DNA from 3 places in the Clostridium zhoujianii genome. Region 2 is predicted to be linked to each of the others. Evidence: riboswitches for the same ligand, from Rfam matches in the RefSeq annotation. Region 2 holds a riboswitch; each other region holds the start of a gene.

Region 1 (3,295 bases), on a different contig from region 2:
ATCAAATTAGTAGCCTCCTAAGAATCTTATATTTATAATTTACCATTAATCCTTTAAATGGGAAAGATTAAATGAAATTTTTTTAGAATTTTTAATATGTATTATTTAAATTTTCTCTTTGAGAGTGTATACTATTAATTCACATATTAAGAATAAAAGTGTGGCTGCAAATATTATTTAAAATGATATTTGTAGTTAAGTTTTTTCAATAAAATGGTCAGTTAGAAGATATGTTGAATTAAATATATAATTTTATAAAGCTGAGTAATTATTCAAAGGGATAAATTTCACTTTTTTTTTATCTTTATAAAAGTTTATAAAAGAGTATAATATAATGTATAGCGATAAGGTAGGGAGGAAAGATAATGGCAAAAGAGGCTAAATTCGTGCCAGAAATAAAAGGTACATTAAGAAACCATGTAGTAGAGGTTCCATCAGTTATTAGAGATTGTAGTGGAATTAAGATATTTGGAAAAAGAATAAAATCATTACTATTTACTACAGATGTAGCTATTATTAGAAATACAAATGCTGACGCAATTATAGCTGTCTATCCATTCACACCGCAGCCACTTATAACTGAAGCTTTAATTATGGCAGCAGATGTACCGGTTTTTTGTGGAGTTGGAGGTGGAATCACTCAAGGGAAAAGAGTGGTTAATCTAGCCTTAGATGCAGAATTCAAGGGAGCTATGGGTGTCGTTGTAAATGCACCTACATCTAATGAAATAGTTAGAAAAGTAAGAGCTACCATTGATATACCAGTTATAGTGACAATAGTATCGGAGCATGAAGATATAGCGGAAAGAATAGAGGCTGGAGCAACTATACTAAATGTATCAGGAGGTAAGGATACTCCAAGAATAGTTAGAAGTATAAAAGAACAGTTCCCAGAGGTTCCTGTTATGGCAACAGGAGGTCCTACAATAGAAAGTGTTAAGGCAACTGTAGAGGCTGGAGCAAATGCTATTACATATACACCGCCTACTTCAGCAGAGATAATGGGTGAATTAATGGACAAGTATCGTGGTTTCTAGTAAAGTTAATGAAAGTTTTGTTATTATTTCAAAAAATTCATTACAAATGTAATAAATTGTGGTATCATAATGATTAAAGTTGAATAAAATGGTATGAGAGATATTACCTAGGGTAGAGGTGCCAAAGCAATTAGTAATTAATAAGAGTCGGCAGACTATGATGATTAATGAAAGGTGTTAGGCCGAAGAAGTAGGATTTTTGCAGGATCTATTTCTGGATATACATAAAATATGTGTATAACTGTCACAAAATGTGATGAGCTACAAGGTACATTATATATGTGTATTTTGGCAGCAAGGGTTATCTTTGCTGTTTTATTTATTTTATGAAGATTTAATCAACTTTTATACTAAATTGGGGGTATATTTATATGAAATTATTTGGAAGTATGACAGTAGACAGCAATGAGTTGATAATTGGGGGCGTTAAAGCAAGCAATTTAGCAGCAGAGTATGGTACACCATTATATGTAATGGATGAAGAATTACTTAGAAATACATGTAAAGATTATTATAATTACTTTAAATGTAGTGAGGAAAATAATAGAGTTGCCTTTGCAGGGAAGGCTTTTTTAAATGTTGAAATGGTTAAGTTAATCAAAGAGGAAGGATTATGCCTAGATGTTGTATCCGGTGGAGAACTATATACAGCATATAAAGCAGGATTACCTATGGAAAAGGTATATTTCCATGGGAACAATAAAACATTAGATGAAATTGAATTTGGAGTAAAGTTAGGCGTAGGTAGATTTGTAGTAGACAACCTATATGAAATGGAGAATCTAGATAGAATAGCTAATAATATGGGAAAAGTACAAGATATTTATTTAAGAATAACTCCAGGAATAGAAGCTCATACACATGATTATATAAAGACAGGACAAATTGATTCGAAATTTGGATTTGCACCTGTTGGAGATATAATAATGGAAGCGGTAAAAATGGCAATTAGCCTTAAAAATATAAATTTAGCAGGACTTCATTGTCATATAGGATCTCAAATATTTGAACTTGAACCATATAGAGATGCAGTTGAAGTAATGCTTACGTTAATAAATAATATAAAGAAAGAAACAGGACATTTAATTAAGGAATTAGACCTTGGTGGTGGATTCGGAATATACTATACAGAGGCAGATTCACCAAGAACAACTAAGGAATATTGTGAAACAATTTTAAACAAAGTTGATGAAGTATGCAAAAACTTAAATGTTGAAAGACCTATATTAACAATAGAACCTGGCCGTTCAATAGTTGGAAATGCTGGGTTAACTCTTTACAGAGTTGGATCTGTTAAAGAGATTCCAGGGGTTAGAGAATATGTAGCAGTTGATGGAGGAATGGTTGATAATATAAGACCAGCTTTATATCAAGCTAAATATGAATGTGGAATAGTAAATAAAATGGGACAACCTAATACTAATAAGGTTACAATAGCAGGTAAATGTTGTGAATCAGGAGATATATTAATTACTGATACTATGCTACCAAAAGCTGAGACAGGAGATCTACTTGCAATAATGTCTACAGGAGCATATGGATTTTCTATGGCAAGTAGCTATAATAAGATTCAAAAGCCAGCAGTGGTAATGGTTAAGGAAGGTACTTCAAGATTGGCAGTTAAGAGGGAAAGTTATGAAGACCTTATAAGAAATGAGCTAGTTTAAGATATAAAAATATATTAAAAAGGTGTAGAGAATCTACATCTTTTTTTCTTTTATTTTAAGAAAAAAAATCTTAAAATCATCTTGAAAACTATTCTGAATTTATGTTCAAATCAGATTTAAGTGTAAAATGGAGTAAACAAAGGAGAGTATTAGTTAAAAACAGAAGAGTAACTCTTATAAGGGGTAGATAAGAAAAAATTCAAGATGCAGTATGTTATGCTATATATAGGAATTCGGAATAACTGTAATAAATACAGTTAGTATGAAGGGACGGGATATAGTGATAAAAATAAAAAATGTAACAAAAAAGATTGGATCTCGAGTTATATTAGATAATATTAATTTGGATATAGAAAGAGGTTCATTTGTAGTTTTAATCGGTCCAAGTGGATGTGGAAAAACTACTACATTAAAAATGATTAATAAGTTGATTAAACCTACTAGTGGAGATATCTTTATTGATGATAAGGCTATTTCAAAAGAGGATACCATACAGTTAAGGAGAAGGATAGGTTATGTAATTCAAAATACAGGACTTTTTCCACATCTAACAATTAGAGAGAATATAGAATTAATTCCAAAGTTGAAAAA
Region 2 (3,295 bases):
GATGAATTCTCTAAGAACTTTTGCAATATTCCTTGTGGTTTTACTTCATGTTAATGCAAATAATGTAATGAAGCTCTTAACTGGAACTGACCTAATCAACTCATCAGAAATTGTAACTTTTATATCAATAATTACTCGCATAGGAGTTCCTATTTTTGTAATGTTAAGTGGGCGATATCTATTAGCCTCAGTTAAGGATTACAGCTTAAAAGAATTTTATAAAAAAAGAGTACCTAGGCTAATATTGCCACTATTAGCTGCTGTAATAATATATTTTCCATTCTATATGATAGGAATTGAAGAGGCCACATTTCTTAATTATATAAAAGATATCTTTACCGGATTTAAATCTAATCCTTTGTGCATTCATTTATGGTATATCTACATGCTACTAATACTATATTTATTGTCACCACTATTTTATAAACTACTTCAAGGAAAGTCCCTAAAAAAATCTCTAACTATCTCAATAGGACTCTGTGTACTAGGCTTGATTATGGAAATAATTAAGAATATTACAGGAATTAATATTTGGATATTCTGGTGGATTGAATTTTCTGGACTATTTACTCTTGGATATGTATTGAAAGATTTTAAAATAAAAAATAAAAGATGGCTATTTTTTGCTATAGCTTTAATAGTTGAATTAGTATCAACTATATGGAGTATTTACTTACTTAATATAGGAAATGACTTATGGTTTTTCTTTCATTTAGGTCTAGTACCAAATGCACAAATAACAACAATAATGATATATCTATTTGCTAATTCTTTTGAAGGAAAAAACAGTATATTATCACGTATTTCAAAATATACTCTAGGAATATATTTATACCATCCACTTATAATAGTTACAGTTGTTAAGATTATTGATACAGGTATAATTATTCTCAATATCTTTATAGGTACAGTTGTCGCTTTTCTGGTTCCACTGGTGATTATGATTTTCCTGTATAAAATAAAGCCTATTAGAAAGTTTATATCCTAATATTATATTTAGTTTAATCTTATCTAATAAAAAAGATGTGTACTTTACATTACACATCTTTTTTCTTTACTATAAGGCTATTTTAGAATCTAACTCTTTCTTTAATTCATCAGTTATATTCAATAAAGGTAATCTAACCTCCTGAGAATCAATTAGACCAATCTTCTCTAACATATACTTAATAGGAGTTGGATTTGGCTCCTTAAACATTAATGGAATAATCCTGCTTAATTCCTTCCATGTTTCTAGTGCAGACTTAGCATCGTTATTTTGAATATCATTATAAACCTTTAAGAAATCCTTAGTTCTTATATGAGAAGATGCAGTTACACCCCCATCTCCACCTAATAATAATGAACTATAAAGCAGAGTATCCTCACCTGACATAACACTAAAGTTCTCAGGCTTATTTAATAATAATTCAATAGTCTGATCAAAATCTCCACATGCATCCTTGATACCAATTATATTCTTCTTTTCTGCTAATCTTAGAATAGTGTCATTATCCATATTTCTTCCTGTTCTATAAGGAATGTTATATAATAGAATATCTAAATCAGTGCTATCAGAAATTCTATTGAAATGCTCATAAATCCCTCTTTGATCTGGTCTATTATAATAAGGACTTACAGATAAAATACCTTGAACCTTATACTTTTCAGCAAGTTTTAATTTTTCTTGTACAGCCTTAGTATTATTGCCTCCAAGACCTATTATGACAGGTACTCTTCCATTAACAAATTCCATAGACTTTGCTATGACTTCTTCATACTCTAAGTCAGTTAGTGTTGGTGTTTCCCCTGTAGTTCCAAGGGGCATTAATCCATGAACTCCTTCACCTATATAGTGGTCAACTAATCTCTTGTAGGAAATCATATCCAATTCTTCATCCTTGAATGGTGTCACTAATGGCACCCATAAACCTTTAATACTCATTTTTATCTTACCTCCATTTTTTAGGTAAGGGCTTAGCTTTTTATTGCATAATAATACCCACCATAGATAGACTATGATGGGTAGATTTCACTTAAAAAGCTATATACATACAGAAATTTTATAAATCCTTGTAGCCCTCCACTTTCGTGACAGTTATGCAAATATTCTTTACATACCCAGGATAAAACCTTGCAGATTTATATCCTTCGGCTAGTATACCTTTCACTTATCATCTTCATGTGCCCACTCCAATAAGATACTCTTTATATCCAGCGCCTCTACCCTGATTGTTATTCAATTAATTAAATAATAACTCTAATGCTATACTTTGTCAATTAATATTACCTTATTTCTTCATACTTTTCCAAATCTTATAACCTGTTGTCCCAAATAATAGTACTAGGAATATAGGGAGAAAAATTATTCCTAATCCTGTTGCTTCACCTAAAGCAACTTTTATCATTCTCCAATTAATATACCCAAAACATAATACTATTTCTACATTTAGATATAGTATCAATTCCCTTGCATTGTGATATTGATACTCCATATTATCTTTTGTTATTTTAACTGAGTAATTATATGCTTCCGGAATAAAACTTAATCCCACTAGCAAAGAGTATGAAAGGAAAGATATTATGGGAAATACTACTAGTGAAATCTTTCCTCCCCATGAATCTGGATTTCCACTACCTCCAAAATGTGTTGGTATTCTATCCGGTATCTTATTCCATGTATAAAGGATATATACTATCATAAATACTATTCCTAAAGTAGCTATAAAAATAGAAATCCTTTCTTTCTTACTGTATTTTATTTTGAATTTAGAATTATTATCCGCACTATAATTATTACTCATAATACATCTCCTAAATATCCTATTATATTTTACTATCTCTTATTTAGAATAACTACTTTATAAACTTATTAATAGCATATGCCACACCATCATTTTCATTGCTTAATGTAATATAATCTGCCTTTTTCTTAACATGATCTAATGCATTTTCCATTGCAATACCAAGACCTGCTACCTCAATCATCTCTATATCATTAGTATTATCTCCAAATGCCATAATTTGTGAAGAATCTATACCCAAGTACTCTCCAAACTTTTTAATAGCACTACCCTTATTAACTTCCTTATGTAAAATTTCAATATTTCGTTCGTAGGATGATGTTATAAATACATCTGTAATATTACTTATCTTTTCACTTATTTTATTTAGAAGATCTCTATCTGCATCTAACACTTCAATCTTCTCTACATTATAATCATATTCATCAATATAGTTAGAAATATCTGTAACTGTTAAGCCTCTGCCAAATAATCTTTGATATTCTTCATTCTTTAACTCTTCCGTTATATCA
Region 3 (3,295 bases), on a different contig from region 2:
TGGATATATAGTAGATAGTAAATTAAAGAATCATAAAAAATCTCCAGCAAACTTAAGAAAAGCTTTCGAAGAATTAGGTCCTACCTTTGTTAAGATAGGACAAATATTGAGTACAAGATCAGATATATTACCAGAGGCGTACATAGATGAACTGATAAAGTTACAGGACTCAGCCTATATGGAGAGTTTTGAAGATGTAAAAATGGTATTTGAAAGTTCTTTAAACAAAAGACTACGGGAGTGCTTTTTGTTTTTTGATGAAGAGCCAATGGCGTCTGCGTCTATAGCACAGGTTCATAATGGGATATTAAAAGATGGCAGAGGAGTTATAGTTAAAATTCAAAGACCTGATGTGCAAGAAACTATGAAAATGGATATATCTATTTTAAAAAGAATAGTTAAATTCACCAAGGCAAAGATAAATATAGAAGTTGTGGATCCAATAGAGGTTTTAAATGAATTAGAAGCAAGTACAGAAAGAGAATTGGACTTTATAGCAGAGGGAGAAAGTATATTAATATTTAAGAATAATAATAAAAATATAGCCTCTGTATATGCTCCGGATATAATTGAGGAACTTTGGAGTTCAAAGGTGTTAACTCTTGAAAATATTCAAGGGTTTAAAATAAATGACTTAAAGATGATAAGAAATGAGGGTTATGACAACAAGGATATAGCGAGAAAATTAGCTCTTTGTTACTGTAAACAAATTTTTGATGATGGATTTTTTCATGGGGATCCTCATCCAGGAAATATATTAATATCTAATAATCGTATATGCTTTATAGATTTTGGTATTACAGGAATATTAGATGAAGGCTTAAGAAGTTGGCTAAATATTGCGCTGTTATCTGTGGCAACAGGTGATAAGAAGAAGTTAGTAGATTTCATATTAGCAGTGGGAATTAAGCGGGGAAAAATAGATAAAGGAACAATTTATGAAGATGTATCATATTTGTTTGATACATACTTAGCTACAAGTTTGAAAAATATAAAGATGGAGATATTGCTTAGGGAAATATTTACATTGGCTAGAAAAAATAGAATTCAGTTTCCTAGAGAATTAGTGGTTCTAGTAAGAGGATTAGTAATATTGGAAGGTGTAGTGGCTGAAGTAGATCCTGATTTGGATATAATTTCTGTTGTAACTTCTTTTGCAAAATCCAAAGGGAAATTTGATTTATTAAAAGAATTGAATCAAGAGCAGTTAGTGTTATCAGCATATGCGTTTGCAAGAGATACAATTAGAATACCTAGCAAGACATTGGAGGTTCTTAATACTATTTCCGATGGTAGAACAAGAATTAATTTAAATATAACCAATTTAGATGAAACTATATCTCAGATAAGTAATATGGTTAATAGAATAGTTGCAACATTATTAATATCTTCTTTAATATTAGGATCTTCACTAATTATAAGTAATAAGGTAGGTCCCGATTATAAGGGATTATCAATGTTAGGCATTGTGGGGTATATCATATCTGCTGTCTTTGCAATAATACTATTAGTATCTATAGTTAAAGCTGGTCACTTCAAAGCTAAAGGGAAAAAATAGTATTTATGAATAAATGTTAAAAAAGTTCTTGAATTATTAATGAATGAAATGTATAATTAACCTAAATTATAAGAAGTGAATAAGACAAGAGGTAGAGGCGCGGTACTTAAGAGTATTATTGCAGACTTAAGCAGGATGAAGCAATAAGAAAGGAAATATCGCCGAAGTGAAGGATTAAAGCTTAAATATCCTAACGCTGGGCTTATATAGAATATGTATAAGACTGTCACAAAGTCATTTTGTGGTGAGCTATCATTCAGGATTTTTTTATTGTGTATATAAAGCCTTGAGTGTTAACTCAAGGCTCTTTTTTATTTTAGACATATTCAAAAAATAATGTCTTATAAAATGATGGACCTCTAATTCTTTTCACAAAAAAATATAGGGGGAATAATAAAATGAAGAACAGAAGATTAATGATTTTTATCTCAACTTTAATGTTACTAGTATTATCATCTACTGCCGTTTTAGCTGCAGAAGTTGAGCCAGCAGTAACTAACTCAGTAAAATTTGGATGGTGGACATTAATACCGCCACTAGTTGCAATTATATTAGCTTTTATAACTAAAAATGTTGTTATTTCATTGTTTGTTGGAACATTGTCAGGATGTTTTATGTTACAACTTACAGGATTTAATATTATAGGAGCAACAGTTCAAGCATTTTTAGATTTTGTTCAAAGAGCACTTACTTCACTTGCGGATCCATGGAATGCAGGTATAATACTTCAAGTTTTAGTTATTGGTGGTGTAATAAACCTTGTTTCTAAAATGGGTGGAGCAAGAGCGGTAGCTGAAGCTCTTGCAAAGAGAGCAAAAACACCAAGAAGTGCACAAGTTGTTACGTGGCTTTTAGGAATATTAGTATTCTTTGATGACTATGCTAATGCACTTATAGTAGGACCTATAATGAAGCCAGTAGCAGATAAAATGAAAGTATCAAGAGAAAGATTAGCATTTATAATAGATGCAACAGCAGCGCCAATTGCAGGACTTGCAATTATATCAACATGGATAGGTCTTGAGGTTGGATTAATAAAGGATGGATTTGAAGGGATTGGTCAAAATGTAGATGGTTTTGGTGTATTTCTACAAACTATACCATATAGATTTTATAATATATTAATACTTGCTTTTGTAGTAATTACTGCTGTTTTATTAAGAGAATTTGGACCAATGAGAAAGGCTGAAATTAGAGCAAGAAAAGGGGAACAAGTATTAAAGGATATTGAAGTAGACAAAGAGACAGCAGAAGAGTTTGAAGCAAAGACAGGGGTAAAGTTAAGTATATGGAATGCTATAATCCCTATAGGTACATTAATAGTATCAGCTTTAGCTAGTTTCTATTATAGTGGATATCAATCAGTAATGGCTGGTGAAGATACAGTACTTCAAGCGGTATTTACAGATGCACCATTTTCTTTTAATGCAATACAACAAGCTTTCAGTAACGCAGATGCATCAATAGCATTATTCCAATCAGCATTATTTGCTAGTATAGTGGCTATAGCTCTTGCAGTATGTAAGAAGATATTCACGGTGTCTGAAGCTATTGAAATTTGGATTGATGGTATGAAGGGATTAATTATAACTGGTGTTATTTTAATACTAGCCTGGTCGTTAAGTTCTGTTATAAAGGAATTAGGAACAGCTCAATTCTTAGTAACATTATTGTCAGACTCTCTACCTAAATTCTTATTACCAAGCGTTATATTTATATTGGGATCTATTATATCAT

Evidence for each region. Region 2 has a riboswitch for lysine ahead of dapA (4-hydroxy-tetrahydrodipicolinate synthase). Riboswitches for the same ligand answer to the same signal wherever they lie in the genome.
Region 1: linked by a shared signal. The riboswitch ahead of lysA (diaminopimelate decarboxylase) and the one ahead of dapA (4-hydroxy-tetrahydrodipicolinate synthase) in region 2 are both predicted to bind lysine.
Region 3: linked by a shared signal. The riboswitch ahead of ACSYT2_RS16425 (Na+/H+ antiporter NhaC family protein) and the one ahead of dapA (4-hydroxy-tetrahydrodipicolinate synthase) in region 2 are both predicted to bind lysine.

Annotation. Positions count from the first base shown of each region.
Region 1 covers NZ_JBPUTF010000005.1:65,912-69,206, reverse strand. The annotation lists gene ACSYT2_RS17120 (beta/alpha barrel domain-containing protein) at 366-1,037, shown strand; lysine riboswitch at 1,143-1,309, shown strand; gene lysA (diaminopimelate decarboxylase) at 1,409-2,704, shown strand; gene ACSYT2_RS17110 (betaine/proline/choline family ABC transporter ATP-binding protein) at 2,985-3,295, shown strand, end outside.
Region 2 covers NZ_JBPUTF010000001.1:855,109-858,403, reverse strand. The annotation lists gene ACSYT2_RS03935 (acyltransferase) at 1-988, shown strand, start outside; gene dapA (4-hydroxy-tetrahydrodipicolinate synthase) at 1,058-1,924, opposite strand; lysine riboswitch at 2,048-2,213, opposite strand; gene ACSYT2_RS03925 (DUF1648 domain-containing protein) at 2,271-2,783, opposite strand; gene ACSYT2_RS03920 (Cof-type HAD-IIB family hydrolase) at 2,836-3,295, opposite strand, start outside.
Region 3 covers NZ_JBPUTF010000004.1:105,375-108,669, forward strand. The annotation lists gene ACSYT2_RS16420 (ABC1 kinase family protein) at 1-1,558, shown strand, start outside; lysine riboswitch at 1,643-1,818, shown strand; gene ACSYT2_RS16425 (Na+/H+ antiporter NhaC family protein) at 1,957-3,295, shown strand, end outside.